3 linked regions of the Phenylobacterium zucineum HLK1 genome follow. The protein of the gene in region 2 binds, or shares a complex with, the protein of the main gene of each other region. Links are inferred from orthologs where the notes say so. Each region holds a gene or a part of one and is shown on either strand. Other genes may lie near its edges. The genes, in order: secG, secY and secA.

Evidence for each region.
Region 1: secY (region 2) and secG share a complex: the UniProt entries of both Escherichia coli proteins name them as parts of the sec protein translocase complex. The link is inferred for Phenylobacterium zucineum HLK1 from one-to-one orthologs.
Region 3: the proteins of secY (region 2) and secA are in contact, whole or in part, in a crystal structure (PDB 3DIN), measured with the Thermotoga maritima proteins. The link is inferred for Phenylobacterium zucineum HLK1 from one-to-one orthologs. Residues at the interface, in WP_004081795.1 of Thermotoga maritima: Glu108, Gly109, Glu110, Glu111, Ala236, Glu237, Arg238, Arg239, Ile240, Thr241, Ile242, Gln243, Tyr244, Ala245, Arg246, Arg247, Val248, Thr249, Gly250, Arg251, Arg252, Val253, Tyr254, Gly256, Ala257, Ser258, Thr259, Tyr260, Leu261, Pro262; in WP_004082002.1 of Thermotoga maritima: Glu261, Ala262, Arg263, Lys300, Ala301, Arg302, Thr303, Ile304, Ile305, Leu323, Tyr324, Asp325, Pro326, Val329, Ser330, Tyr333, Ile336, Lys340, Phe345, Val349, Glu363, Phe364, Tyr374, Ser375, Gly376, Gly377, Glu393, Ile395, Thr482, Ser483.

The regions. Positions count from the first base shown.
Region 1 is NC_011144.1:1,957,396-1,967,562, reverse strand. Bases 4,589-7,494 are described here. They hold secG (preprotein translocase subunit SecG), read left to right. Parts: upstream 4,589-5,769; coding sequence 5,770-6,219; downstream 6,220-7,494. Other genes in these bases: PHZ_RS09645 (CTP synthase), read left to right, coding at 6,283-7,494; PHZ_RS09655 (GNAT family N-acetyltransferase), read right to left, coding at 5,119-5,658; PHZ_RS09660 (VOC family protein), read right to left, coding at 4,668-5,081; tpiA (triose-phosphate isomerase), read left to right, coding at 4,589-4,660. In the rest of the region: PHZ_RS21645 (hypothetical protein), read right to left, coding at 1-218; trpE (anthranilate synthase component I), read right to left, coding at 341-1,873; PHZ_RS09670 (peptidylprolyl isomerase), read right to left, coding at 1,870-3,786; more of tpiA, read left to right, coding at 3,917-4,588; more of PHZ_RS09645, read left to right, coding at 7,495-7,923; PHZ_RS09640 (DUF4440 domain-containing protein), read right to left, coding at 7,920-8,351; rpmF (50S ribosomal protein L32), read left to right, coding at 8,498-8,680; PHZ_RS09630 (enoyl-CoA hydratase), read right to left, coding at 8,747-9,520; eno (phosphopyruvate hydratase), read left to right, coding at 9,646-10,167. UniProt on the Escherichia coli protein: Subunit of the protein translocation channel SecYEG. Overexpression of some hybrid proteins has been thought to jam the protein secretion apparatus resulting in cell death; while this may be true it also results in FtsH-mediated degradation of SecY.
Region 2 is NC_011144.1:1,422,381-1,431,017, forward strand. What follows is about bases 5,766-8,637. They hold secY (preprotein translocase subunit SecY), read left to right. Parts: upstream 5,766-6,461; coding sequence 6,462-7,814; downstream 7,815-8,637. Other genes in these bases: rpmD (50S ribosomal protein L30), read left to right, coding at 5,766-5,775; rplO (50S ribosomal protein L15), read left to right, coding at 5,884-6,378; PHZ_RS06915 (adenylate kinase), read left to right, coding at 7,878-8,450. Also shown: rpsS (30S ribosomal protein S19), read left to right, coding at 1-75; rplV (50S ribosomal protein L22), read left to right, coding at 77-457; rpsC (30S ribosomal protein S3), read left to right, coding at 457-1,218; rplP (50S ribosomal protein L16), read left to right, coding at 1,232-1,660; rpmC (50S ribosomal protein L29), read left to right, coding at 1,660-1,854; rpsQ (30S ribosomal protein S17), read left to right, coding at 1,869-2,117; rplN (50S ribosomal protein L14), read left to right, coding at 2,130-2,498; rplX (50S ribosomal protein L24), read left to right, coding at 2,498-2,812; rplE (50S ribosomal protein L5), read left to right, coding at 2,805-3,365; rpsN (30S ribosomal protein S14), read left to right, coding at 3,386-3,691; rpsH (30S ribosomal protein S8), read left to right, coding at 3,702-4,097; rplF (50S ribosomal protein L6), read left to right, coding at 4,099-4,632; rplR (50S ribosomal protein L18), read left to right, coding at 4,636-4,992; rpsE (30S ribosomal protein S5), read left to right, coding at 5,003-5,590; more of rpmD, read left to right, coding at 5,596-5,765. UniProt on the Escherichia coli protein: The central subunit of the protein translocation channel SecYEG. Consists of two halves formed by TMs 1-5 and 6-10.
Region 3 is NC_011144.1:832,644-843,230, reverse strand. What follows is about bases 4,497-7,822. They hold secA (preprotein translocase subunit SecA), read left to right. Parts: upstream 4,497-4,868; coding sequence 4,869-7,622; downstream 7,623-7,822. Other genes in these bases: PHZ_RS04115 (flavin-containing monooxygenase), read left to right, coding at 7,709-7,822; PHZ_RS04125 (GxxExxY protein), read right to left, coding at 4,497-4,668. Outside these bases: divalent-cation tolerance protein CutA, read right to left, coding at 1-285; bifunctional glutamate N-acetyltransferase/amino-acid acetyltransferase ArgJ, read right to left, coding at 342-1,790; PHZ_RS04135 (peptidylprolyl isomerase), read right to left, coding at 1,787-2,743; PHZ_RS04130 (acetyl-CoA C-acyltransferase), read left to right, coding at 2,891-4,063; more of PHZ_RS04125, read right to left, coding at 4,273-4,496; more of PHZ_RS04115, read left to right, coding at 7,823-9,100; PHZ_RS04110 (alkyl/aryl-sulfatase), read right to left, coding at 9,060-10,587. UniProt on the Escherichia coli protein: Required for protein export, interacts with the SecYEG preprotein conducting channel.

The sequences.
Region 1 (10,167 bases), 530 kb from region 2 along the record:
TCCATCCGGCCATGGCGGATGCGGGCCAGCGGCTCGCGCGTGAGCGGCTGGATGTTGGCCTGGTTGATCGCCATCACCAGGATCGAGTCGATCGTCGATAGCTCGCCGACCCCCAGAGCCGCCTGGTCGAGCATGAAGGCGAACGAGAGGCGCCCCAGCGCGCGCTCACGCGCCGTGATCTCGTCCCGCGTCTCGTCTGTGGTGATCCCCGCCGTCACTCGTCCGATCCCCGATCGAATCCCGGCGTGCGCCGGTCGGCGAACGCACGATCACGTTCGCGAGCCGACGAAGTTATGCAAGCGCGGGCCTACCCGCATTGAGCGATCGCAGTTAACGCGGCTCAGACGAAGCGCCAGCTCTCCTCGGCCGCCCGCCGCAATGCGCGGGCCTTGTGGAGGGTTTCATCGTACTCGGCGTCGGGATCGCTGTCGGCCACGACGCCGCCGCCGGCCTGCACGTACATCACCTCGTCCTTGAACAGCGCGGTGCGCAGGACGATGCAGGTGTCCACCGATCCGTCGCAGCCGAAGTAGCCGACGCCGCCTGCGTAGCCGATGCCGCGCTTCTCGATCTCCAACTCGTCGATGATCTCCATCGCCCGCACCTTCGGCGCGCCGGAGAGCGTGCCGGCCGGCAGGGCGGCCATCACCACGTCCACCGGATCGAGGCCATCGGGCGCATCCCCCTCGACGTTTGAGACGAGGTGCATGACGTGGCTGTAGCGCTCGACGAAGAAGCTGTTCGTGACCCGCACGCGCGGCTGGCGCGACGCGGGCGCCGGCTGGTTGGCGCCCTGTTCCTTCAGCATCGCCACCCGGCCGACGTCGTTGCGGCCGAGGTCCAGCAGCATCAGGTGTTCGGCGCGTTCCTTGGGATCGTTCACGAGCTCCTGTTCGAGCCGCAGGTCCTCCTCGGGCGTCGCGCCGCGGGGGCGGGTGCCCGCGATCGGCCGGATGGTGATCTTGCCGTCGCGCAGGCGCACCAGGATCTCGGGGCTCGAGCCGGCGAGCTGGAAACCGCCGAAGTCCAGGAAGAACAGGAACGGCGACGGGTTGGTCCGGCGCAGCGAGCGGTAGAGCGCGAATGGATCGCGGGTGAACGGCGCGCGGAAGCGGTGGCTGGGGACGACCTGAAAGATGTCGCCGGCGCGGATGTAGCCCTTCGCCTTTTCGACGATCTCGCGGTACGCCTCGCGGCTGACCGGGGTCGTGAAGCTGTCGGGCTCGGGCGTGGCCGTCCCGGTGAGCGGCGGCGCGGGCCTTCGCAGGTCGTCGACGACCGCCTGCAGCCGCGCGCGGGCGGCCTCATAGGCCTGTTCGGCCGACGCCATGCCCGGACGGACCGGCGTCACCAGGATGATCTCCTGGGCGATGGCGTCGAAGATCGCCACGATCGAGGGACGCGCCAGCACCGAGTCGGGCAGGCCCAACGGGTCGGGATTCACGTTCGGCAGGCGCTCGACCAGCCGGATCATGTCGTAGCCGATCGCCCCGAAGACGCCCGCGGCCATGGGCGGCAGGCCCGGGGGCAGCTCGATGCGCGAGGCGGCCAGCAGGTCGCGCAGCGAATCCAGCGCCCCGCCGGGCTGGGTGGTGAACCGGCCGGCGGCGATGTCTTCGCCCTCGGCCGCCTCGGCCACGTCGCCGCGACAGCGCCAGACGAGGTCGGGCGCCAGGGTGATGATCGAATAGCGGCCGCGCCAGGCGCCGCCTTCCACCGATTCGAACAGGAAGGCGTACGGCCGGCCGTGACCGATCTTCAGGAACGCGGAGACGGGGGTCTCCAGGTCGTCGACCAGCCGCGTCCAGACGACCTGCGGAGCGCCGCCGTCGTAGGTCGACCGGAACGCCTCGAACGACGGCTCCGGCGTCACTTCTTCTTCTCCGCCGGGGCCTTGGCGTCGAGGGGCTCGAAGCCGACCGCGGCGCGGGCGCGGTTCACATCCACGCGCACCTTCAGCTTGTCGCGCGCCGCGCGCTGGGCCGCGTCGGCGATCTCGCGGAAGAGGGTGTTCGTCATCTCGCCGCGCTGCTGCTCGGTCAGCATGGCGGCGGTGGGGCCGGGCTGCATGCGGATGTTGCTGACCTTGGCCACCGAGAAGGCGAACTCCCGGGCCCGGCCGACGATCACGTCGTCGGGGCGAGCGCCGAAAGCGCGGTTCAGCAGCTCGCCCGACAGCGCCGGGTCCTGGCCCGCGGTCTGCCGCGACAGGCCCTCGGCGCGCGAGACCTTCAGGCTGGCGGACGCGGCGACCGCCTCCAGGCTCTCGCCCTTGCGCACGCGTTCGGCGAGCTCGTTCGCCCGGGCCTCCATGCGGCGGGCGGTCTCCCGCGCCGACCAGACGCGGGCGAGCTCGGTGCGCACCTCGGCGAGCGGCGGCATGGCGGGCGGAACCACGCGCTCGACCTTCACGGCGAAGGATTCGCCCTCGCCGGCGTCTGTCAGGTCGCCTTCGCCGCCCGCAGGCAGCGAGAACGCCTGTTCGAGGATCGCCGGCGTGAGGCCGGGGACGGGCCGGCCCTGTTCGTCCACGCCCTGGCGGGTCACCGGACCCACCGTCATCGCCGGTACGCCGACCTGCTGGGCCGCGGCGGCCAGGTCGGCCCCGCCCCGGTGCGCCTCGTCGTAGGCTTCGGCCTGCTCGTAGACCTTCTGGGCGGCGGCGTTCTTGCGCAGCTCGGCCTCCAGCACCGGCCGGGCCTCCTCGAGGGTGACCGTCTGGCCGGGGGTCACGGAGATCACCTTCACGACCGCCAGGCCCAGTTCGCCCTGGGCGCGGGCGACCTGGCCGGGCTGCAGGCCGAAGGCGACGTCGGCCACGCGACGGTCGGCGAGGGCGGTCTTCGGCTTGTCCTCGTAGGTGATGACGTCCACGCCGGCGGCCTTGGCGACCGCGGCCGGATCGTCGCCCCGCGCCAGGCCGGCCTGGATCTGCTGGGCCGCCGCGGCGTCCTTGGCGGGAATCTGCACCAGCGTGCGGGTCTCCGGGCGCGAGAAGGTGTCCTTGCGGAACTCGTAGAGCTTCTTCAGCTCGGCCTCGTCGACGGGCGTGTTCTGGGGAACGGCCTGCGGGGTGAAGCGCACCACCGTCAGCACGCGCATCTCGGGACGGGTGAGCTGCTCGGCGTTCTCCTTCATGAAGGCCGTCAGCTGCTCGTCGGTCGGCGCCGCCACGGCCGGAACGTTCGCGGCGGTCACGTTGAACCAGGCCACGTCCCGGCTCTCCAGGCCGAAGATGGCGCCGAGCGCGCCGTAGGCCCGCGGCGCGCGCAGGCCTTCGCCCACGCCCGCGCCCCAGTGCTGGGCGGCCATCTGGTCCCGCAGGGCGCGGTCGAAGCCCTCCGGGGTCATGTCGTTCTCGGCCAGGCGTTGCTGGAAAGTGTTGCGGTCGAAGCGGCCGCTGATCGGATCGAAGAAGGCCGGGATCTTCGAGATCTCGGCCACCAGCAGCTTGTCCGACGGGCGGATGCCGATCTTGTGCAGCATCTCGGCGAAGGCCTCGCGGGTGGCCAGGCCGTTCAGCACCTGGCGGTCGATGCCGTTGGCCTCGGCCATCTCGGGCGTGATGGGCTGGCCGGCCTGCTGTTCCAGCCGCTTGCGGTAATCCTCGTACTCGCGCCGGAATTCGGCCGAGGTGACCACCCGCGAGCCGGCCTTGATGACCTGGTCGCCGGTGGCGCCGCTGAATACGTCGTTGATGCCGAAGACCGCGAAGCTGACGATCAGCAGGCCGATCAGGACGGCGGCGACCCAGGACTTCGCGAACTGGCGGATGGCGGCGAGCATCAGGAATAACCCTTTCCGGGGCGCAGGCGTGCGGGCCGGTATAGTGGAGGCCGCTTCCGTACGGCAAGGAGGTGACAGGCCGCCCAGCTTGCCTTAACCGCGCCGGCCATTGCGACGTATGTGAGGCAAGATGACCGCTCCCAAGCCGCTGATCGCCGGAAACTGGAAGATGAACGGGCTGGCCGCCGCGCTGTCCGAGGCCAAGGCCGTGGCCGCCGGGGCGGCCGCGAGCGCCGCGCGCGTGGCGATCTGTCCGCCCAGTCTGCTGGTCCACCGGATGAGCGAGGCGCTGGCGGGGACGCCGGTGCTGGTCGGCGGTCAGGACTGCCACACGGACGAATCGGGCGCCTTCACCGGCGACGTCTCGGCCGAGATGCTGGCCGACGCCGGCGCGAAGCTGGTGATCCTCGGCCACTCCGAGCGGCGGTCGGGCTACCGCGAGACCGACGCCCTGGTGGCGGGCAAGGTCAAGGCGGCGCTGCGCGCGGGGCTGGAGCCGATCGTCTGCGTCGGCGAGACGCTGGAGGAGCGTAAGGCCGGCCAGGCGCTGGCGATCGTCACGCGCCAGGTCCGCGGCTCGCTGCCGACCGAGCTGGCGGGCAAGGCCTTCGCGGTGGCCTATGAGCCCGTGTGGGCGATCGGCACCGGCCTGACGCCCACCACGCCCGAGATCGAGGAAATGCACCGCGCGATCCGGGCCACCCTGGTCGAGATGTTCGGCGAGGCGGGCAGGGCGGTCCCCATCCTGTACGGCGGCTCGGTGAAGCCGTCGAACGCGGCCGAGATCCTGCACGCCGACGAGGTGGGCGGCGCGCTGGTGGGCGGCGCGTCCCTGAAGGCGCAGGACTTCCTCGGGATCGTGAACGCCCTCTAGGGCCCCCTCAGGCTCCGGGGCCCTTCAGCTCGACCGTGTTGCCCTCGGGGTCCTGCAGGTAGATCGACCAGCCGTCGCCGTCGGCCCCGTAGCGGGGGCCTTCGTCCGTCACGGCGACTCCGTGAGCGGCCAGGTGATCCTTGATCGCCTGGGCGTCGTAGGGACGCACCTGCAGGGCGAAATGGTCGAGGTTGCGGCCCTCGGCGCCGGGCCCGGCGCCGCCCATCCGCCCCAGCGGGCCGTCGAGCGTGACGAGGTCGATCATCTGCGGCCCGCAGCGGATGTGGGTGAGTCCGATCTCCGGACGGTCGCGGTCCACCGAGAGCCCCAGCACGCCGCAGTAGAAGGCGAGCATCCGCTCCTTGTCGCGGACGCGCAGCACGATGTGGTCGAAGCCGGCGACGACGATGGGCTGGGTCATGGCGGGTCTCCCTGCCGTGGAGATAGGGCCGCCCAGCCTAGAGCAGAAGGCCGAACAGCCGCACGTCCCGCCGCTCGCCGTCCTCCAGGATGTGGCCGCGCAGCAGGCCCTCCTCCTCGAAGCCGAGCTTCTCGAGCACGCTCTCCGAGCGCCGGGCGCCCAGGTGCGTGCGGGCGGTCAGCTTCCGCAGCCCGTTCGCCGCGGCGAAGGCGATCACCGCTCGCATCGCCTCCAGGCCATAGTCCTCGCCCGAGGTCTGCCGGCCCAACATCAGGCCCACCTGGGCCCTGCGATGGCGCCGGTCGATCTCGGTAATGTCGAAGCAGCCGACGAACGCCCCGTCCGAGAGCCGGCGCATGGCCCAGCGCATGGCGCGCCCGGCCGCCATGTCCTCGACGTGGTTGCGGACCACGCCGGCGACGACGTCGGGGTCGTTGGGCTCGGGCGCCTCCCAATAGGCGAGCACCTCCGGGTCTGCGAGGAGGGGGAAGATCGCCTCGGCGTCCTCGAGGGTCAGGGGATTGAGCCGGAGCCGTTCGGTTTCGAGGATCGGCAGGCGCTGCAGGTCGAGAATCATCACTTGTCCGACGGAAGCGACCCGCTACCTATGGCCTTGGGCCCGCCTCGGTGGTAGAGCGCGCGCTTCATTTCGGCGGGGTGTGTCCGCCGCGCACTGGAAAGACTGTCCATGCTGCTCACGCTGCTCCTCGTGATCGAGGTCATCGTCGCGTTCTTCCTGATCGTCGTGGTCCTGCTGCAGCGGTCCGAAGGCGGGGCGCTGGGCATGGGCGGCGGGCCTTCGGGCTTCATGACCGCGCGCGGGGCCGGCGACCTGATGACCCGGATCACCTGGATCCTGGGGTCGGTGTTCTTCGTGCTGGGCCTGCTGCTGACGATCATGGCCGGCCGGGAAGGGGGCTCCTCGTCCGTGGTCGACCGCCTGAAGGTGGACGCCATCGATCCGAACAGCCTGAACCAGTCGGCGCCCCAGCCGACCCCGGCCGCGCCGGCGCAGGGTGGCCCCGCGCCGCTCCAGGCCCCCGCGCCCGTGGTCGGCAATCCGTTCGGCGCCCAGCCGGCCCCGACCGCTCCGCAACCGGCTCCCCAAACGGCCCCCGCGCCCGCCGCGCCGCAGTAATCCGTGGATAGTTTGCACCACGGGGCGGGCCGCCCCGGCGAATCACGGCTACTCTGAGCGCCCATGGCCCGGTACATCTTCATCACCGGCGGCGTGGTCTCCTCTCTTGGTAAAGGTCTCGCGTCCGCCGCGCTTGGCGCCCTGTTGCAGGCGCGCGGCTACAAGGTCCGTCTGAGGAAACTCGACCCCTATCTCAACGTCGATCCGGGGACGATGAGCCCCTACCAGCACGGCGAGGTCTTCGTGACCGACGACGGGGCCGAGACCGACCTCGACCTCGGCCACTACGAGCGCTTCACGGGCGTCTCGGCCACCCGCGCCGACAACATCACGACGGGCCAGATCTACAAGACGATCATCGAGAAGGAGCGCCGCGGCGACTACCTCGGCGCGACGGTCCAGGTCATTCCGCACGTCACCGGCGAGATCAAGGACTTCGTCCTCTCCGATCCCGGCCCGGATGTGGACTTCGTGCTGATCGAGGTCGGCGGCACGGTGGGCGACATCGAGGGCCTGCCGTTCTTCGAGGCGATCCGCCAGCTGGGCCAGGAGCTGCCCCGCGGGCACGCCTGCTACATCCACCTGACGCTGCTGCCGTTCATCAAGACGGCCGGCGAGATGAAGACCAAGCCGACCCAGCACTCGGTGAAGGAGCTGCGCTCGATCGGCATCCAGCCCGACATCCTGCTGTGCCGGACCGAGTTCCCGATCCCCGAGGGCGAGCGGCGCAAGATCGCCCAGTTCTGCAACGTGCGCCCCAGCGCCGTCATCCAGGCGATGGACAGCGCCAACATCTACGCCGTGCCGTTGGACTATCACCACGAGGGACTCGACACCGAGGTGCTCGACGTCTTCGGCCTGCTGGACCAGGCGCCGAAGCCTGACCTGACCCGCTGGGAAGAGATCTCCCACCGCCTGAGCCACCCCGACGGCGAGGTGAACATCGCCATCGTCGGCAAGTATACGGGCCTGACCGACGCCTACAAATCGCTGGTCGAGGCGCTGGTCCACGGCGGCGTGGCCAACAACGTCCGGGTCAAGTTCGACTGGATCGAGGGCGAGGCCTTCGAGAAGGACGAGGACCTGATCGCCGTGCGTCTGGCCAACGTCCACGGCGTGCTGGTCCCGGGGGCCTTCGGCGAGCGCGGCTCGGAGGGGATGATCCGGGCCGTCCAGTTCGCCCGCGAGCACCAGATCCCGTACTTCGGCATCTGCTTCGGCATGCAGATGGCGATGATCGAGGCGGCCCGGAACCTGGCCGGCATCCGGCAAGCTTCGTCCACCGAGTTCGGCCCGACCTCCGAGCCCATCGTCGGCCTGATGACCGAGTGGACCCGGGGGAACGAGAAGCAGGTCCGCGCCGAGGGGGGCGAGCTGGGCGGCACCATGCGCTGCGGCGCCTATGACGCCGTGCTGGCCCCCGGATCGCGGGTGGCCGAGATCTACGGCTCGACCGCCATCCAGGAGCGCCATCGCCACCGCTACGAGGTGAACATCGGCTACCGCGAGCGGATCGAGGCCACGGGCCTGAAGTTCACCGGCCTGTCGCCCGACGGCCAGCTGCCCGAGATCTGCGAGCGGGCGGACCATCCCTGGTTCGTCGGCGTGCAGTACCACCCGGAGCTGAAGAGCCGGCCGTTCGACCCGCACCCGCTGTTCGCCAGCTTCATCGGCGCGGCCAAGGAGCGGAGCCGGCTGGTCTAGGCCAGGCCCCTTTCGCGCAGCAGGGCCTCCTCGTCGCCCGACACCCAGCCGAAGATCCTGGGTCCCTCGTCGGTCAAGCGTACGAAGTAGGTCACCTCGAAGTCGATATCGGTCTGCGAGCCGTCCTTGCGGCGGTAGCGGGCGCGCCAGCTGACCTTGGCTGTCGCGTGCCGGTCGTCGATAGGCGTGACCGCGACGTCGCGGAGCGTCATGGCCTGGGCGCCTGTGGCCCGGTAGTGATCGTAGCCGGCCCTCATCGCCTCGACGAGCGAGGCGTCGTTCCGCCCCGTCGCGACCCCTTGGGGCCCGGCGGCGATGAACTCGGGCGTGAAGAGGGCGCCCGCGTCCTCGGGCGCCGCCTCGCCGTGCAGGCCGCGGTTGAAGTTGTCCTCGTGGCGGCGGAAGAGGGCGTGGATCTCGGCTTCCATGGTTTCACTCCAACGAGCGTGGGCCGGCAGGGGCTGCATTGGGAGGAACCCGAGGCGGGCGCTTGATCCGAAGCGGCGTTTCATGCATACACCGCCGCTCACGTCGGCGGCCTCACTCGGCCGCCGCAGTCATTTCGAGATTTCCGATGGCCGTTCCCAAGAGAAAAACCTCGCCCTCGCGGCGGAACATGCGTCGCTCGCACCACGCGCTGGGCCCGAACGCCTATCACGAAGACAAGGAAACGGGCGAGCTGAAGCGCCCGCACCACGTCGACCTGAAGACCGGCATGTACAAAGGCCGCCAGGTCCTGACGCCGAAGGAAGACTAAGCCTCATCCGAGGCAGCGATTCCGCGCGGCCCCGTCTGGCGACAGGCGGGGCCGTTCGCATGCGCGCTACTGGCTCCGCCCGCGGGCCTGCACCTTCTCGCGGCGGGCGGCGACCATCTCGGGCGTGACCTCGACGTTGTGCGCGAGCGAGCGCTCGTGCTCCAGCTTGAGCCCCTCGGCCAGGGTCGTCTCGTAGCCGTCGTCGATCATCGCCTTGTATCCGACCAGCATGTCGGCCTCGATGTCGGCCATCTGCCGGGCCAGGGTCAGCGCGGCCTCCATCAGCTCGCCGGGTTCGACGACGCGGTTCGCAAGGCCCCATTCGTAGGCGGTTCTGGCGTCGAGGAAGTTGCCGGTCAGCGACAGTTCCTTGGCCCGATAGGGGCCGATCACGCGCGACAGCTTCTGCGACAGCCCCCAGCCGGGGGTGATCCCGACCCGCGCGTGGGTGTCGGCGAAACGGGCGTTGGTCGAGCAGATCAGCACGTCACAGGCCAGCGCCACCTCGAAGCCGCCGGTGATCGCCACGCCGTTGATCGCGCCGATGATCGGCTTGCGGGTGGCCAGCAGCGCGCGGGCGGGGTTCTCGGCCGGGTCCGTCGTGTTGGCCGCGCCCATGCCCAACGGATCGGACGACAGCTCCTTCAGGTCGAGCCCGGCCGTGAACGCCCGCTCGCCCGCGCCGGTCAGGACGATCACCTTCACCTCGGGGTCGGCGTCCAGCTCGACCATGGCCTGCCGCAGCGCCTGGCGCAGGGCCTTCGACAGGGCGTTCATCGCCTCGGGCCGGTTGAGGGTGACGACGGCGACCCCGTCGAACGGCTTTTCCACCAGCAGCATGATCTTCCTCCCTTGGCGTCCCGGCATGACCGGCCGACGCCGCGGCAAGTCAACCGGGGAAGTCAAGTTGCCCCTGTCGCGGAAGGTGGCTAAGGCTCGCGCGCCGCAACACCCGAGGGAGCTCCATGACCGAGATCGTCGACATCACCGCCCGTGAGATCCTGGACAGCCGGGGCAACCCGACCGTCGAGGTCGACGTGATCCTCGAGGACGGCGCCATGGGCCGTGCGGCGGTGCCCTCGGGCGCCTCGACCGGGGCCCACGAGGCCGTGGAGAAGCGCGACGGCGACAAGGCCCGCTACCTCGGCAAGGGCGTGCGGCAGGCCGTCGATGCGGTGAACGGCGAGATCTATGACGCGCTGTCAGGCTCGGACGCCGAGGACCAGCGCCGCATCGACCGGATGCTGATCGAGCTGGACGGCACGCCGAACAAGAGCCGCCTGGGCGCCAACGCCATCCTGGGCGTCAGCCTGGCCACGGCCAAGGCGGCGGCCAGCAGTTCGGCCCTGCCGCTCTACAAGTACGTGGGCGGCGTCTCGGCCCGCATCCTGCCGGTGCCGATGATGAACATCATCAACGGCGGCGCCCACGCCGACAATCCGATCGACATCCAGGAGTTCATGATCCTGCCGACCGGCGCCGAGACC
Region 2 (8,637 bases):
ATGAAGCTGGGCGAGTTCGCCCCCACGCGCTTCTTCCCCGGCCACGCCGCCGACAAGAAGGCCAAGAGGAAGTAAGATGGCCAAGCAAGCGAAAGCCCGGCGGCTCGCCGGGATCGAGGCGATGGCCAAGGTGCGGACCCTCCGCACCAGCCCGCGCAAGCTCAACCTGGTGGCCCAGTCGATCCGCGGCCTCAAGGTTCAGCGCGCCCTCAACGAGCTGGAGTTCAGCCACAAGCGCATCGCCCGCGATGTGCGCAAGGCGCTCTACTCGGCCATCTCGAACGCCGAGAACAACCACAACCTCGACATCGACAACCTGGTCGTGGCCGAGGCCTTCGTCGGCAAGAACCTGATCATGAAGCGCTTCCACGCCCGTGCGCGCGGTCGCGCCTCGCGCATCGAGAAGCCGTTCAGCGAGATCACCATCGTGGTCCGCGAGCAAGGTGAGGCCGCCTAATGGGTCAGAAGATCAATCCCGTCGGGCTGCGTCTCGGCATCAACCGCACCTGGGACAGCCGCTGGTTCGCCGACGGCCCCGAGTACGGCCGCCTGCTGCACGAGGACATCAAGGTCCGCCGGGCGCTGAAGAAGCGCCTGTACCAGGCCGGCGTGTCGCGGATCATCATCGAGCGTCCGCACAAGAAGTGCCGCATCACCATCTATGCCGCGCGCCCCGGCGTGATCATCGGCAAGAAGGGCGCGGACATCGAGAAGCTGCGCAAGGACGTCGCGGCGATGACGGACGGCGAGGTTCACCTGAACATCGTCGAGATCCGCAAGCCCGAGACCGACGCCCAGCTGATCGCCGAGAACATCGCCCAGCAGCTCGAGCGCCGCGTGGCCTTCCGCCGCGCCATGAAGCGTTCGATGCAGTCGGCGATGCGCCTGGGCGCCAAGGGCGTCCGGATCAACGTCTCGGGCCGCCTCGGCGGCGCCGAAATCGCCCGCATGGAGTGGTACCGCGAAGGCCGCGTGCCGCTGCACACCCTGCGCGCCGACGTGGACTACGGCTTCACCGAGGCCAAGACCACCTACGGCGTGATCGGCGTGAAGGTGTGGGTGTTCAAGGGCGAAGTGCTCGAGCACGACCCGATGGCCCTCGACAAGCGCCTGGCCGGCGAGAGCGGCCCGGCCGGCGAAGGCGGCGGCCGTGAGCGCGGCGACCGTCCCGATCGTGGCCCCCGGCGCGAGCGCCGCGGCGAGCCGTCGAACGCCTAAGGATCGCTAAGCCATGCTGTCTCCGAAGAAGACCAAGTACCGCAAGCAGTTCAAGGGCCGCATCCACGGCACGGCCAAGGGCGGGTTCACGCTGAACTTCGGCTCGTACGGCCTGAAGTCCATGGAGCCCGAGCGGATCACTGCGCGGCAGATCGAGGCGGCCCGCCGCGCGATCACCCGCCAGATGAAGCGCCAGGGCCGGGTGTGGATCCGGGTGTTCCCCGACGTGCCGGTGACCGGCAAGCCGGCGGAAGTCCGGATGGGTTCGGGCAAGGGTTCGGTCGAGTACTGGGCCGCCCGCGTCCACCCTGGCCGCATCATGTTCGAAATCGACGGGGTGCCGGATGACGTCGCCCGCGAAGCCCTGCGCCTCGGCGCGGCCAAGCTTCCGGTGAAGACCCGCATCGTCACCCGCATCGACGCCGCCGTGGAGCACGCGTGATGAAGATCGACGAAGTCCGGGGCATGACGCCCGACCAGCTGAACGAGCAGCTCGTGGCCCTCAAGAAGGAGCAGTTCAACCTGCGCTTCCAGAAGGCGACGGGTCAGATCGAGAAGACCCACCGCGTAGACGAGGTGCGCAAGGATATCGCGCGCATCAAGACCGTCCTGCGCGCCAAGCAGGCCCAGGCCTGAGGAGACTGACGCAAATGCCGAAGCGAATCCTCGAGGGCGTCGTCGTCTCCGACAAGGGCGACAAGACGGTTGTGGTGAAGGTCGAGCGGACCTTCCTCCATCCGGTGCTGAAGAAGACCGTCCGCCGGTCGAAGAAGTACCACGCCCACGACGAGGCCAACACGTACAAGGTCGGCGAGGTCGCCCGCATCATCGAATGCGCGCCCAAGTCGAAGCTGAAAACCTGGGAAGTGCTGCCTAAGGGCGGCGCGGCCCAAGCGTAAGGATCCGGATCCATGATCCAGATGCAAACTAACCTGGACGTCGCCGACAACTCCGGCGCCCGCCGGGTCATGTGCATCAAGGTGCTCGGCGGCGCCAAGCGGCGCTACGCCGGCGTCGGCGACAAGATCGTCGTCTCCGTGAAGGAGGCGATCCCGCGCGGCCGCGTGAAGAAGGGCGACGTGCTGCAGGCGATCGTCGTGCGCACCAGCCAGGGCATCAAGCGCAAGGACGGCTCGGTGATCCGCTTCGACAAGAACGCGGCCGTGATCGTCAACAAGCAATCCGAGCCGATCGGCACGCGGATCTTCGGGCCTGTTCCCCGCGAACTGCGCGCCAAGAACCACATGAAGATCATCTCGCTCGCCCCCGAGGTGCTGTAATGGCGTCGAAGATCAAGAAGGGCGACCGCGTGGTCGTCCTCACCGGCAAGGACAAGGGCCGCGAGGGCTCGGTCCTGAAGGTGTTCCCGAAGGAACAGCGCGTGCTGGTGGAGGGCCTGAACATGGTCCAGCGCCACACCCGTCCGTCCCAGCTCGATCCCCAGGGCGGGATCAAGAACAAGGAAGCGCCGCTCCACCTGTCGAACGTGGCCATCGTCGATTCCAAGGGCAAGCCGACCCGCGTCGGCTTCCGCGTGGAAGGCGACAAGAAGGTGCGGTTCGCCAAGACGACCGGCGAGGTGATCAATGGCTGATCAAGCTTACGAACCGCGGCTGAAGACCGAGTACCGCGAGCGCATCCGCAAGTCGCTCAAGGACCGGTTCGGCTACAGCAACGAGATGCAGATCCCGAAGCTGGAGAAGATCGTGATCAACATGGGTGTCGGCGAGGCTGTCGCCGACTCCAAGAAGATCCAGTCCGCGATGGCCGACCTGGCGAAGATCGCCGGCCAGAAGCCCGTGTCGACCAAGGCGCGGACCTCGATCGCCGGCTTCAAGCTGCGCGAAGGCATGACGGTGGGCTGCAAGGTCACCCTGCGCAAGGACCGGATGTACGAGTTCCTTGACCGGCTGATCACCATCGCCCTGCCGCGGGTGAAGGACTTCCGGGGCCTGAAGCCCACGTCGTTCGACGGCCGCGGCAACTACGCCATGGGTCTGAAGGAGCACATCGTGTTCCCGGAGATCAACTACGACCAGATCGACCAGATCTGGGGCATGGACATCATCGTCACCACGACTGCGAAGACCGACGACGAAGCCCGCGAGCTTCTCAAGGAATTCCAGTTCCCGTTCGTTCAGCAATAAGCGGCGGGAAGGAAGAGAACATGGCCAAGAAAAGCGCCGTCAATCGCAACGAACGGGTCAAGAAGCTCGTCAAGCAATACGCCGCCAAGCGCGAGGCGCTGAAGGCGATCGCCAACGACGAGAGCCTGCCCCTCGAGGAGCGCTTCGAAGCGCGCCTGAAGCTGGCCGAGCTGCCGCGCAATTCCGCGGCCGTTCGCATCCGCAACCGCTGTGAGGTGACGGGCCGTCCGCGCGCCTATTACCGCAAGCTGAAGATGAGCCGGGTCTCCCTGCGCGAACTGGGTTCGCACGGGCTGATCCCGGGCCTCGTCAAGTCGAGCTGGTAGGAGGGTCAAGATGGTCAACGACCCGATCGGCGATCTGATCGCCCGCATCAAGAACGCCGCCTCGCGCGGCCGGTCCAAGCTGACGACGCCGGCGTCGAAGATGCGCGCGCGCGTCCTCGACGTGCTGGCCGAGGAAGGCTACATCCGCGGCTACCAGCTGGTGCAGAAGCCCGGCGCGTTCCCGGAATTCGAGATCGAGCTGAAGTACTTCGACGGCCAGCCGGTCATCGTCGAGATCAGCCGCGTCTCCAAGCCCGGCCGCCGCGTCTATTCGTCGATCAAGGACCTGAAGCCCGTGAAGAACGGCCTCGGGATCTCGATCCTCTCGACGCCCAAGGGCGTCATGTCCGACAACGCCGCCCGCGAGGCGAACGTTGGCGGCGAAGTCCTCTGCCGGGTCTACTAAGATGTCTCGTATCGGTAAGAAGGCGGTCGCTGTCCCCAGCGGGGTGACGGTGACCATCGACGGCCAGACGGTGACGGTGAAGGGGCCCAAGGGCCAACTCGCCTGGACGGTCGCCGAAGAGATCGAGGTCCGCCAGGAAGGCGCCGAGATCCTGCTCTCCAAGCGGGACGAGAGCACCCGGGCGCAAGCCATGTGGGGCCTGTCGCGCACCCTGGTGAACAACATGGTCGTGGGCGTCACCCAGGGCTATGAGCAGACCCTCGAGCTCGTGGGCGTCGGCTACCGCGCCGCGATGAAGGGCCAGGCGCTCTCCATGCAGCTCGGCTTCAGCCACGACGTGGACGTCGCGCCCCCGGCCGGCATCACGTTCGCGACGCCGAAGCAGACCGAGATCAAAATCTCGGGCATCGACAAGCAGCTGGTCGGCGAAACCGCCGCCCGGATCCGCCGCCTCCGTCCGCCGGAGCCCTACAAGGGCAAGGGCGTGCGGTATGCCGGCGAGAACGTCCGGCGCAAGGAAGGCAAGAAGAAGTAAGCCATGGCGCTCTCTCCCCGCGACACCACCAAGCGCCGCGCGCAGCGCGTCCGCACCCGCCTCCGCAAGGTGGCGAACGGCCGTCCGCGTCTGTCGGTCTTCCGCTCGGCCAAGAACATCTACGCCCAGGTCATCGACGATGAGCGCGGCGTGACCCTGGCCGCGGCCTCCTCGCTGGAAGGCGAGAAGAAGGACAAGGGCTCGGACAAGGACGCCGCCGCCCGCGTGGGCGCCCTGGTCGCCCAACGGGCGATCGAGAAGGGCGTCAAGGACGTCGTCTTCGACCGTGGCGGCTACCTGTACCATGGCCGGGTGAAGGCCCTGGCCGACGCCGCGCGCGAAGCCGGCCTGAATTTCTAAGGAACGATCGATGGCTCGCAGGAACGAAGAGCGCGGCGACCGTCGCAATCGCGAAGAAGAACGCGACAGCGAAATCGTCGAGAAGCTGGTCCACATCAACCGCGTCGCGGCCACCGTTAAGGGCGGCCGCCGGTTCTCCTTCGCCGCCCTGATGGTGGTCGGCGACCAGAAGGGCCGCGTGGGCTTCGGTCACGGCAAGGCGCGCGAAGTGCCGGAAGCCATCCGCAAGGCGACCGAAGAGGCCAAGAAGTCGATGATCCGCGTGCCGCTCCGCGAGAGCCGCACCCTGCACCACGACGGCGCTGGCCGCTGGGGCGCGGGCAAGGTGATGGTCCGCGCTGCGCCTCCCGGCACCGGCGTCATCGCCGGCGGTCCGATGCGCGCGGTGCTGGAAACCCTGGGCGTCCAGGACGTCGTCGGCAAGTCGGTCGGCTCGTCCAACCCCTACAACATGGTGCGCGCGACCTTCGAGGCGCTGAAGGCCCAGTCTTCGCCCCGCCAGGTCGCCGCCAAGCGCGGCAAGAAGGTCTCCGACGTGATCGGCCGCAGGGCCGACGGCGCTTCGGCGGCCCAGCCGGCCGCGGATGCGGAAGGTTAAGTCACATGGCCAAGATCACCGTTCGCCAGACCGGCAGCCCGATCCGCCGGACCAAGGACCAGCGCGCCACGCTCGTCGGCCTCGGCCTGAACCGCGTGGGCCGGGTCTCCACCCTTGAGGACACGCCCGCGGTCCGCGGGATGGTCGCCAAGGTGGCGCACCTCGTCGAAGTGGTGGAGGGGTAACCTCCACCCGAGGGGCCTTCGGGCCCCTTTTCGGCCTTTCGGGGCCGACCGTTTTCCACAGCCGAGTCGGGGGCTTCCCCCGGCGCCAGATCTCCAAGGAGAGGCCACATGACCAAGCTGAACGAACTCGCTCCGCGCGAAGGCTCCACCAAGAACCGCATGCGCGTCGGCCGCGGCCCGGGCTCGGGCAAGGGCAAGACCGCCGGCCGCGGCGTGAAGGGCCAGAAGGCCCGGACCGGCGTCTCGATCGCCGGCTTCGAAGGCGGCCAGATGCCGCTGCACATGCGGATGCCCAAGCGCGGCTTCAACTCGCGCAATCGGAAGGACTTCGCCGAGGTGAACCTGTGGCGGATCGAGCAGGCGATCGCCGCCGGCAAGCTCGACGCCAAGGCCGCCATCGACGCCGAGGCCCTGCTGAAGGCGGGCGTCATCCGCCGCGCCAAGGACGGTGTGAAGCTGCTGGGCAAGGGCGAGCTGAAGTCGAAGCTCAACCTCACCGTCTACTCGGCGACGGCCTCGGCCCGCGCCGCGGTCGAGAAGGCCGGCGGCAAGCTGACCACGACCAAGCCGGAAGCTGCCCAGGACGCTTCGGCGGAAGCCTGATCCGCATCTGCGACGACGCCGGCCTCGCTATCGGGGCCGGCGCGTCCTATGTGATCCCGGTCACGAGTCAGGGGATTTGCTGAATGGCTTCGGCCGCCGAACAGCTCGCCGCGAACATGAACTTCCAGGCCTTCGCCAAGGCCACGGAGCTTCACAAGCGTATCTGGTTCACCCTCTGGGCGATGATCGTCTACCGGGCGGGCTGCTACATCCCGATCCCCGGCATCGACGCCGCCGCGCTGCAGCAGGCCTTCCAGGGCCAGGCGCAGGGCATCCTCGGCATGTTCAACATGTTCTCGGGCGGCGCCGTCGAGCGGATGGCGCTCTTCGCCCTGAACGTGATGCCGTACATCTCGGCCTCGATCATCGTGCAGCTGCTGGGCACCGTCTATCCGCCGTGGGAGAAGCTGCGGAAGGAAGGCGGCGAGGCCGGCCGCAAGCAGCTCAACCAGTACACCCGCTATCTCACCGTCGTGCTGGCGCTGTTCCAGTCGTTCGGCATCGCCATGGGCCTGTCGCAGAGCCCGGGCCTGGTCGAGAATCCGGGGCTGTTCTTCATCGTCTCGACCGTCGTCACCCTGACCGGCGGCACCATGTTCCTGATGTGGCTGGGCGAGCAGATCACCAGCCGCGGCGTGGGCAACGGCATCAGCCTGATCATCTTCGCCGGCATCGTGGCGGTCCTGCCGCGCTATGTGGCGCAGGCGTTCGAGATGGCCCGCACCGGCGCCATGAGCGGCGGGGCCCTGTTCCTGATCGCCGCCCTGGTGATCGCGGTGACCGTCGCCATCGTCTTCATGGAGCGCTCGCAGCGCCGCCTGCTGGTGCAGTATCCCAAGCGCCAGGTGGGCAACCGCATGTTCGGCGGCGACACCTCGTTCCTGCCGCTGAAGATCAACACCTCGGGCGTGATCCCGCCGATCTTCGCCTCGAGCCTGCTGCTGCTGCCGACGACGGTGATGGGCTTCGCGGCCACCGCGAACCTGCCGGAGTGGCTCCAGTGGCTGCCGGCCGCGACCGGCCAGCTGCAGCACGGCCAGCCGCTGTTCATGCTGCTCTACGGCGGCCTGATCGTCTTCTTCTGCTTCTTCTACACCTCGGTCGTCTTCAGCCCCGAGGACACGGCGGAGAACCTGCGCAAGTACGGCGGCTTCCTGCCCGGCATCCGTCCCGGGAAGCGTACGGCCGAGTACCTGGACTTCGTGCTGACCCGCCTGACGGTGATCGGCGCGGCCTACATCACCATCGTCTGCCTGCTGCCCGAGGCCCTGATCGGCTTCTACAACGTGCAGTTCTACATGGGCGGCACCAGCCTGCTCATCGTGGTGAGCGTTACCATGGACACCGTGGCCCAGATCCAGTCGCACCTGCTGGCGCACCAGTACGAGGGGCTGATCAAGCGGTCCAAGCTGCGCGGCGGGGGCCGCGGGCGCTGATCGGATAGACAGGGAAAGTGACGCCGGCGCCGGCAAGAGCGCCGGCTCGGGGAGGGGTAGTCGATGAACCTGATCCTGTTCGGACCGCCGGCGGCGGGGAAGGGGACCCAGGCCAAGCGCCTGGTCGAGCAGCGCCGGATGGTGCAGCTCTCCACCGGCGACATGCTGCGCGCCGCCATCGCCTCGGGCTCGGAGCTGGGCCAGCGGGTGTCGGGCATCATGGAGCGCGGCGAGCTCGTCTCGGACGCCATCGTCATCGAACTCATCGAACAGCGCCTGCCCGAGGCCGAGGCGGCGGGCGGGGCGATCTTCGACGGCTTCCCGCGGACCCTGGCCCAGGCCGAGGCGCTGGACGCCATGCTGGCCGGCCGCGGCCGGCGGATCGACCTGGTCGTCCGCCTGAAGGTGGACGATGCGGCCCTGATGCAGCGCATCGCCGGGCGCTTCGCCGAATCGGGGCGCGCCGACGACAACCCCGAGAGCTTCAAGGTCCGCCTGGACGCCTATAACCGCCAGACCGCGCCGCTGCTGCCGTACTACGAGGGGCAGGGCAAGCTGGTCGAGGTGGACGGCATGGGCTCGATCGACCAGGTCGCCGCCGCGATCGACGCGGCCCTGACCGGAGCTGCGGCCTGATTCCCGCCGGCCCAGCCCACGCCCTGCGGCGCCAAGGCGCGCCTGTGGCCAAGTTGCGTGGCCGGGCGGCTCATGCTTTCCTTAACCATCCCGAGGCTACCCTCGGGCACGAGTGCGATCCGGCGCGGGAAGGGGAACCCCTTGCGCGCGCAGGAAATCGTTCACAATTGGGCGTTTCCGCCATTGA
Region 3 (10,587 bases), 590 kb from region 2 along the record:
ATAGCCGGGGTCGCCGTCGCTCACCGGCAGGGCGATCACCTCGGGCTGCTCGTAGCCGTGCAGGGCCAGGATGCGCCCGTGGACGGACTCGAAGAGGTCCTCGCGGGTCTTGATCAGCAGCAGGTGCTCGTCCTGCCGCTCGATGCGCCCCTTCCAGACATAGCGGCTGCGGATCGGGGTGATCTGCACGCAGGCCGCCAGCCCTTCCTCCAGCAGCGCCTGGGCGATCCGCTCGGCCTCCTCGAGCAGGGCCGTGGCGGTCTGGACGACGATGGCCCGGGTCATCCCGCATCCTCCTCCGCTCATCTCACATCCCGCTCGTCCCCGGCGGGAAGGGAAAATCAGCTCCGGTAGTCGCCGTTGATCTCGACGTAGCGCTTGGTGAGGTCGCAGGTCCAGACGGTGGAGCTGGCCTTGCCGACGCCGACGTCGACGGTGACCTCCAGCTCCTTCTTCTTCATGTAGGCGCTCATCCGCGCCTCGTTGTACGACGGCGCGATCAGGCCGTCCTGGGCCGCCCACAGGTCGCCGAACTTCACGCTCAGGCTGTCGCGGTCGATCGGCTCGTCGGCCTTGCCCACGGCCATGACGATCCGGCCCCAGTTGGCGTCCTCGCCCGCGAAGGCGGTCTTCACCAGCGGGCTGTCGGCGATCGAGCGGGCGATCTTGCGGGCGGAGGCGGCGGTCTCGGCGCCCGTCACCGTGATCTTGATGAACTTGGTCGCCCCCTCGCCGTCGCGGACGAGCTGGTGCGCGAGGTCCATCAGCACCCCTTCCAGCTTGTCGCGGAAGTCGGCCAGGCGCTTGTCGCCCGCGCGGCTGATCCGCGGCGCGCCCGACTGGCCCGTGGCGAACAGCAGCAGCGTGTCGTTCGTCGAGCGGTCGCCGTCCACCGTCACCGCGTTGAAGGTGTTGCGGGTGTAGAGGTTGCACAGCGCCTGCAGGGCGCCCGGCGAAATCGCAGCGTCGGTGACCACGAAGGCCAGCATGGTGGCCATGTCGGGCGCGATCATGCCCGACCCCTTGCAGATCCCGCCGATGCGCACCGTCGTCCCGTCGATCTGCGCCTCGGCGTAGGCGCCTTTCGGGAAGGTGTCGGTGGTCATGATCGCCCGGGCCGCGGCGGCCCAGTTGTCGGGCGAGAGCTTCTGCTCCAGCTCGGGCAGGCGGGCGGTGATCCTGGTGTCGTCCAGCAGCACGCCGATGACGCCGGTGGAGGCCACCATCACGTCGCGCTGGCGGCAGTCGAAGCGCTTGGCCACCCCGGCGGCCACCCGGCGCACGGCGTCGGCGCCGGGCTTGCCGGTGAAGGAGTTGGCGCAGCCGGCGTTGACCACCAACGCCCGGGCGCCCTCGCCCTTGGTGGCCTCCAGGTGGCGCTTGCACCAGTCCACCGGCGCCGAGCCGACGCCATGGCGGGTGAACACCCCGGCGGCGCTGGCGCCTTCCGGGAACGCCATGACCATCAGGTCGTCGCGCTCGTGCTTGTAGAAGCCGGCCCGGCCGACGGCGAGCTCCACGCCGGCGATGGGCTTCATCCGCGGGAACGGCACGGCCAGCGGCGAGACCGGCATGGCGCTCTTGTCCACCTTGGCCGGCGCTGGGGCGGGTTCGCGGTCGAAGGTGTGCGCCTGCTTGTCGGCGCGCTTGAGGGCCGCGCGCTTCAGCGCCGTGGTCAGCGGGTCGAGCGCGCGCTCGAGCGTCTGGCCGACCACCTCCACCGGCTTGGCGGCGGGCTTGGCCGCGAGCTTGGAGGGGGGCGCCTTCGGTTTCGCGGGCTTGCGGCTCATGAGGTCTTCGCCTTGCTGGGAGGGGTCTGGGGCGCCGCCTGGGGCGCCGCCTTGGGGGCCGCCTGGGGGGCATCGGCCGGCGGTTCGGCGCGGGGCGCGCCGTCCTGCGGCTTCACCAGGCTCTCGATCTTGGCCTTGCCGCGCAGCTTCTCCAGCAGGTCGCGGATGCGGTCGTAGGTCAGGAAGCGCACGATCTGCGGCCGGGCGGCCTCCAGCGTGATCGGCTGCTCCAGGCGGCGGTCCTCGACCTTCACGAGGGCGACGCCGCCCTCCACCTCGAAGGGGCCCACGATCTCGCCCGGCTTGGCCGTCTTGAGCGCCAGCTCGTAGGCCTCGGGCATGACGTCGGTCGTGAAGTAGCCGAGGTCGCCGCCGTTGAAGCGCGTCTCGGGATCGCGCGAGCGTTCCATCGCCAGGGCCTCGAACGAGGCGCCGGCCGCCAGCAGCTTCTTCACCGCCTCGGCGTCGGCCTCGGTGGCGAGCACGATCTGACGGGCGCGGATCTCCTCCTGCCGCTTGGCCACCCGCTGCTGCTCGGCGTAGAGGCCGCGGATGTTGTTCTCGGTGACGGCGTCGGCGACCACGTCCTCGATCAGCATGTCGCCCAGGATGCGGTCGCGGGCGGCGGCGAGGCGCCGCTGGGCCACGGGATCCTCGTCGAGGTTCCGCTTCAGCGCCTCGGCGGCCAGCAGCTTCTGGTCCACCACCTCGTCCAGCACCCGGCGGAACAGGTCCGAGGCGGGATCCAGCGGCTCGCCCTCGCCGATCAGCCCCTGGGCCACCGCCTCGCGCTTGACGTCCGAGGCCCAGACCGTGCGGCCGTCCACCCGCGCCACCGCCACGTCGCCCCGCTCGGGCGGCCGGTCGCCGTCGCCGTTCCCGCCGCAGGCGGCGAGCGTCCCGGCGAGCGCCAGGACGAGGCAGGCGGTGCGAAGAGGCTTGGCCGGCGCCATGCGGTCACCCCCAGGTTTTCCGGAGCGGCGCCGCACGTTGCCGGCGCGGGCCGTCCCTAGCCATTTCCATCCCGGGATGCAAAGGTTGCCCCGAGTTCCAACGCTTGTTTAAAAGCGCCAACCGATTGTCCCGGAGGATCATTTAAAATGCGCGAAGCGGTCATCGTCTCCTACGCCCGGACGGGCCTGGCCAAGTCCGCCCGCGGCGGATTCAACATGACCCCGACGGTCTCGATGGCCGCGCACGCGGTGAAGCATGCCGTCGAGCGCTCGGGCGTGGCCCCCGCCGAGATCGAGGACGTCTTCCTGGGCAACGTGGCGCACGGCGGCGGCAACCTCGGCCGTCAGGCGGGCCTGCTGGGCGGCCTGCCGATCACCACCTCGGGCGTGACCGTCAACCGCTTCTGCTCGTCGGGCCTGCAGACCATCGCCATGGGCGCCGACTACATCCGCAACGGCGGCGCCGACGTCGTCGTGGCCGGCGGGGTGGAGTCGATCTCCATGCCGAACCCGGGCCCCGGCAGCGCCGAGAACTTCGACCCCGAGCTGACCCGGCTGTACCCGGCCATCTTCATGCCGATGATCGACACCGCCGACATCGTCGCCGAGCGCTACAACGTCAGCCGCGAGGCCCAGGACGAGTACTCGCTCGAGAGCCAACGCCGGATGGCCGCCGCCCAGCAGGCCGAGAAGTTCAAGGACGAGATCGTCCCGATGAAGACCAAGATGAAGGTGGTCAACAAGGAGACGAAGGAGGAGTCCGTCGTCGACTACGTGGTCGACCGCGACGAGTGCAACCGCCCCGACACCACGCTGGAAGGCCTGGCCAAGCTCCAGCCGGTCCGCGGCGAGGGCAAGTTCATCACCGCCGGCAACGCCTCGCAGCTCTCGGACGGCGCGGCCGCCGTGGTGGTGATGGAGGCCAAGGAGGCCGAGCGCCGCGGGCTGAAGCCGCTCGGCGTGTTCAAGGGTTGGGCGGTCGCGGGCTGCGAGCCCGACGAGATGGGCATCGGCCCGGTGTTCGCGATCCCGCGCCTGCTCGAGCGCCACGGCCTGAAGGTCGACGACATCGACCTGTGGGAGCTGAACGAGGCCTTCGCCAGCCAGTGCCTCTACTGCCGCGACAAGCTCGGCATCGATCCTGAGAAGTACAACGTCAACGGCGGCTCGATCGCCATCGGCCACCCCTTCGGCATGACCGGCGCGCGCCTGGCGGGCCACGTCCTGCAGGAAGGCAAGCGCCGCGGCGCCAAGAACGTCGTCGTCTCCATGTGCATCGGCGGCGGCATGGGCGGCGCGGGCCTCTTCGAGGTCTTCTAGGCGCTCCCAGCCTTTCGGGCGGATCGGCCCTCCCCTCTGCGGGAGGGCCTTTTCTTTATGGCCACGAACAAACACGAACCAACACGAACAGGGGGTCCCCGGATCACGGAGATGGCGGTTTTCGCGCGCCGAGGGCGCGCATTTCTCCTCGCTTCACGAAGGTCGGCCGCCGGGCGTCCGTGTTGGTTCGTGTTTGTTCGTGGCCAAACCTACAGCGCCAGCCGCTCCACCTGCGCCTTGGAGTGCAGGCTGAAATTCACCAGCAATCCCAGCCTCAGGCCTGTCGCCCGTAGATAGTTCAGCACCTGGGCCCGATGCTCAGGCGCGATCGCTCGCGCGGCCTTCAACTCCACCAGCACCTTATCGAAGCAGACGAAGTCGGGCGCATAGGTCTGTCTCAAGGGCCGCCCCTTGTAGGCCAGCCGCAATGCAGGCGTGGCGACAAAGGGGATGCCGCGCGCCTCGAACTCGATCCCGAGGCACTCCTGATAGACCGCTTCGAGGAAGCCGCCTCCCAGCGCCCGGTTGACTTCGAAGATCGCGCCCTGAATGAGGAAAACCTCATCAGCATGGAGCACATTCCCGCCGGGCCGGTCCTCGTCCATGCTCCAACGATAACGCACGCCGGCCACCGGAACAATAGCGGAACATCGTCTGCTGCAGGGCGGATGTGGCGCCAGTCGGCCGCGTTGACACTGGGAGGGGGGCTGCTTAAGTCTCGCGCGCCCTCTGACGGGCCTATTTTGCCGGCGGGCGCAGGGCCCCTTCAGTCGCCGCCGACGCCTCGCACAACGGACGCCTTCCCTTGAGCATCTTCCAACGGTTCTTCGGTTCCTCCAACGACCGCAAGGTCAAGGGCATGCAGGCGCGTGTCCTGAAGATCAACGCGCTGGAGCCCAAGATCCAGGCCCTCTCGGACGCCGAGCTGCGGGGCAAGACCGACGAGTTCAGGGCCCGCCTGGCGAAGGGCGAGACCCTGGACCAGCTGCTGGACGAGGCCTTCGCCGTGGTGCGCGAGGCCGCCAAGCGCGTGCTGGGCCAGCGGCACTACGACGTGCAGCTTGTCGGCGGCATGGTCCTGCACCAGGGCGGGATCGCCGAGATGCGGACCGGCGAAGGCAAGACGCTGGTGGCCACCGCCCCCGTCTACCTCAACGCCCTGGCGGGCAAGGGCGTCCACGTCATCACCGTCAACGACTACCTGGCCCAGCGCGACAGCGAATGGATGGGCCAGGTTTACGGCTTCCTGGGCATGACCACGGGCGTGATCGTCCACGGCCTGTCCCAGGGCCAGCGCCAGGCGGCCTACGCCAGCGACATCACCTACGGCACGAACAACGAGTTCGGCTTCGACTACCTGCGCGACAACCTGGTCTACGACTCCCGCGAGATGGTCCAGCGCGGCCACAACTTCGCGATCGTCGACGAGGTGGACTCGATCCTGATCGACGAGGCGCGCACGCCGCTGATCATCTCGGGTCCCACCGAGGACCGCTCGGAATTCTACAAGACCATCGACCTGCTCATCAAAGAGCTGGTCAAGGACCCGACCACCTACGACCACGACGAGAAGCAGCGCCAGGTCATCCTCACCGAGGAAGGCTCGGAGCGGATCGAGCAGATCCTGGAGGAGGCGGGGCACCTGGCCGAGGACTCGGCGGGCCTGTACGACCCGGCGAACGTCTCGGTCGTGCACCACGTGAACCAGGCGCTGCGGGCGAACGTGCTCTACACCCGCGACAAGGACTACATCGTCCGCGCCGGCGAGGTGATCCTGATCGACGAGTTCACCGGCCGCATGATGCATGGCCGCCGCCTGTCCGAAGGCCTGCACCAGGCCATCGAGGCCAAGGAAGGCGCCGTCATCCAGCCCGAGAACCAGACCCTGGCCTCGGTGACGATCCAGAACTACTTCCGCCTCTACTCCAAGCTGTCGGGCATGACCGGCACGGCGGCCACCGAGGCCCAGGAGTTCCTCGACATCTACCGGATGGACGTGGCCGAGATCCCGACCAACCGGCCGATCCAGCGCATCGACGACGACGACGAGGTGTACCGGACCAGCGCCGAGAAGAACCAGGCGATCATCAAGCAGATCGAGGAGTGCTACCGCCGGGGCCAGCCGATCCTCGTGGGCACCGTCTCGATCGAGAAGTCGGAACACCTCTCCGAGCTGCTGAAGGCGCACAAGTTCGAGGTCGACGGGAAGACGCAGACCGGCATCCCGCACAGCGTGCTGAACGCCCGCTACCACGAGCAGGAGGCCCTGATCGTCGCCGACGCCGGCGTGCCGGGCGCGGTGACCATCGCCACCAACATGGCCGGCCGCGGCACCGACATCCAGCTGGGCGGCAACGTCGACATGAAGCTGGCCAAGTGGCGCGACGAGCAGCGGGCGCAGGGCGCCGAGCCGACGCCCGAGCAGGCCTTCGCCCAGCGCGCGATCATCGAGGCCGAGATCAAGGACCTGAAGGAGAAGGCCCTGGCCGCGGGCGGCCTCTACGTGCTGGGCACCGAGCGCCACGAGAGCCGGCGGATCGACAACCAGCTGCGCGGCCGGACGGGCCGCCAGGGCGACCCCGGCCACTCGAAGTTCTTCCTCTCGTGCGAGGACGACCTGCTGCGCATCTTCGCCGGCGACCGGCTGGACGCGATCATGCGGACCTTCGGCGTGCAGGAAGGCGAGGCCATCACGCACAAGTGGCTGAACAGCGCCATCGCCACCGCCCAGAAGCGCGTCGAGCAGCGGAACTACGAAATCCGCAAGAACCTGCTGAAGTACGACGACGTCGTGAACGACCAGCGCAAGGCCGTGTTCGAGCAGCGCCAGGAGTTCATGGAGGCGACCGACCTTTCGGAGGCTGTCGCCGAGTTCCGCCGCGACACCATCGCCGACTTCGTCCAGCGCCACCTGCCGCCCAAGGCCTACGCCGAGCAGTGGGACGTGGCGGGCCTGGACGACCACGTTCGCCGGTACCTGGGCCTGGAGCTGCCGATCGCCGAGTGGGCCGCCGAGGACGGCATCGCCAACGAGGAGATCGAGGAGCGCATCGTCCAGGCCGCCGACGCCCGGGCGGCCGAGCGCAACGCCCTGGTGGGCGACCACATGCGCAACGTCGAGAAGAGCTTCCTGCTGCAGACCATCGACATGCAGTGGCGCGAGCACCTGATGCACCTCGACCACCTGCGCAACGTGATCGGCCTGCGCGGCTACGGCCAGCGCGACCCGCTGAACGAGTTCAAGACCGAGGCCTTCTCGCTGTTCGAGAAGCTGCTGGTGGACCTGCGCCAGAACGTGACCCGCTGGCTGATGACGGTGGAGTTCCAGTTCGAGGAGCCCGCGCCGCCGCCTCCGGAGATGTTCGAGGTCCACCTCGACCCGCTGACCGGCGAGAACGAGGCCGAGCGCGGCTTCGTGCCCGACAACATCTCGCCCGAGCAGCGCCAGGCCCTTCCCGTCACCTCCTTGCCCGACGGCTGGGAGGACACCGGCCGCAACCAGCCCTGCCCCTGCGGCTCGGGCAAGAAGTTCAAGCACTGCCACGGCGCGCTGGTGTGAGGCGGCGTCCCTCCCGGCAAGGGAGGGTTGCCCGCCCCCACGGAAGGCCGTGAAACTCTCCCCGACGACTTAGGGGAGAAACCACCATGGCCCAGGCGCTGCCGAAGGCGTGCATCATCGGCGCGGGCTGTTCCGGCTTCACGACCGCCAAGCGGCTGAAGGACCTGGGCGTGCCGTTCGACTGCTTCGAGATGTCGGACGACATCGGCGGCAACTGGTACTTCAAAAACCCGAACGGCCTGTCGGCCTGCTACGAGAGCCTGCACATCGACACGTCGAAGTGGCGCCTGGCCTTCGAGGACTATCCGGTCCCCGCCGACTGGCCCGACTTCCCGCACCACGCCCAGCTCCTGAAGTACTTCCACGACTACGTGGACCACTTCGGCCTGCGCCCCCTGATCACCTTCAACACCGCGGTCACCCACGCCGAGCGCACGGCGGAGGGGCTCTGGTCGGTGACGCTGTCGACCGGTGAGACTCGCCTCTACGACGTGCTGTTCGTCTGCAACGGCCACCACTGGGACGCGCGCATCCCGGAGTATCCCGGCGCCTTCGACGGGCCGGCCTTCCACGCCCACGAATACCGCGACCCGTTCGACCCCGTGGACATGCGCGGCAAGAACATCGTCGTCGTCGGCATGGGCAATTCGGCGATGGACATCGCCTCGGAGCTGTCCCAGCGGCCGATCGCGAGGAACCTCTGGGTCGCCGCCCGGCGCGGCGTCTGGGTGCTGCCGAAGTACATGGACGGCCGGCCGGCGGACAAGGCGGCCCTGCCCCCCTGGTTCCCGCGCAAGCTGGGCCTGGCGCTGGCCCGCAAGAAAATCAAGCGGGCCATCGGGCGGATGGAGGACTACGGCCTGCCCAAGCCCGACCACGAGCCGCTGGAGGCGCACCCGTCCGTCTCGGGCGAGTTCCTGACCCGGGCCGGCTGCGGCGACGTGAAGTTCAAGCCGAACATCGCCGAGCTGATGGGCAAGAAGGTCCGCTTCGAGGACGGCAGCGTCGAGGACGTGGACGCCATCGTCTACGCCACCGGCTACAGGATCAGCTTCCCGTTCTTCACGGATCCCGAGCTGCTGCCGGACGCCGAGCACCGCTTCCCGCTGTTCAAGCGGATGATGAAGCCGGGAATCCCGAACCTGTTCTTCATGGGCCTGGCCCAGCCCCTGCCGACGCTGGTCAACTTCGCCGAGCAGCAGGCCAAGCTCGCCGGCGCCTACCTCGTGGGCCGCTACAAGCCGCCCGCGCCCGCGGAGATGGCGCAGGTCACCGCCAAGGACGAGGCCCTGCACCTCGGCCCCTACTACAAGTCGGCCAGGCACACGATCCAGGTGGACTTCGGGATCTACGTCCACGACCTCCTGAAGGAGATCGAGCGCGGCGGGAAGCGGGCGAAGGCCGCCGGCTACGCCCTGCCAGTTCCCGCCCGCGCGGTCAGCGCGTCACGATCGGAAAGTCCGGCCGCGGCGGCGTGAGGAAGCCCAGCAGGCGGACGAGCGCCCCGGCTTCGCCCTCCGAGGCCGCCGGCGGCCTGGCCCCCGCCAGGGCCGCCGCCAGGAACTGGGCCCGCGGCAGGACGAACACCGCCTCGGCCGCGCCCTTGGGATCGGCCTCGTAGGTGAGGACGTCGTTGCGCACGGCCACCCGATAGCGCTCGTCGCGGTCCGGGAAGACGAGGTCGAGGCTGACCGCCTGCCCCCGCGACTTGGCGGGATCCAGCCGCACCGCCAGGAGGTCGAGCAGCATCGGCGTCGGGGTGCTGCGGACCATGTCGAGCGAGCCGGCGCGGGCCGGCCCCGGCCGCACGCCCTGCGAAAGCTCCTGGGCGCCGGTCAGGTACATGTTGCGCCAGATGGCGCTCTCGGCCGCCGCCGCCTGGCGGCGGTAGACGCGGGCCAGGAGCTCGCGGGCGGCCACGTTCGTCGCATCGGCCAGCACGATCCGGTTCAGCAGGGTCGCCGCCCAGCGGTCGTCGCCGGCGTCGTAGGCCCGGCGCGCCTGCGCCAGCACCTTGCCCGCCCCGCCCATGGCGGCGACGTAGCGGGCGCTCTCGTCGACCGGATCGAGCGGCGCGAGGTTCACCGGATTGCCGTCGTACCAGCCCATGTAGCGCTGGTAGATCGCCCGGCTGTTGAAGCTGAGCGTGCCGTAGTAGCCGCGGTTGAACCACTCGCGGTCCAGCGCCTCCGGCAGCTTGAGCCGGTTGGCGATCTCGGGGCCCGTGAGGCCCTCGTTCATCAGGCGCACCGTCTGGTCGTGCAGGTACTTGTAGGCGTCGCGGTGGCTGGCGACGTAGGCGGCGATCGTCTCCCGACCGAAGCGGGGCCAGGCGTGGCTGGTGAACAGCACGTCGGTCCGGTCGCCGTAGAGGCGCAGGGACTCCGAAAGGCCGTCCGCCCACAGCTTGGCGTCACGCACCAGGGCGCCGCGCGGCGTCAGCACGTTGTGCATGGTGGCGTTGGCGTTCTCGGCCAGGCTGAGCGCCTTCAGGTCCGGCAGGTAGATGTTCATCTCGGCCGGCGCCTCGGTGTTGGGCGTCACCTGGAACTCCAGGCGCACGCCGTCGACCGTCAGGGTCTGGCCGGTGCGTTCGATCTCCAGCGTCGGCGGGATGAGCGTCTGGGTCCCGGAGCTGACCGCCTGGCCGATGCCCGAGCTGATGGGCCCCTCGGGGCCGCGCGGCTGGCCGCCGCCGAACTGGTAGGCCGCCCGGCGCTGCATGGCGGGGCCGGCGATGATGTTCTCGGAGACCGCGTGCTCCAGAAAGCCCTGGGGCGCGATCACTTGGACCTTCCCGGCGTCGACGTCGGCCTGCTCGACCATGCCGCGGGCGCCGCCGAAGTGGTCGACGTGGCTGTGGGTGTAGACGAGGGCCGTCACCGGCCGCACCCCCAGCGTCTGGTTGGCGAGGTCGAGGGCGGCGCGCGCCGTCTCGGCCGAGGTGAGCGGGTCGATGACGATC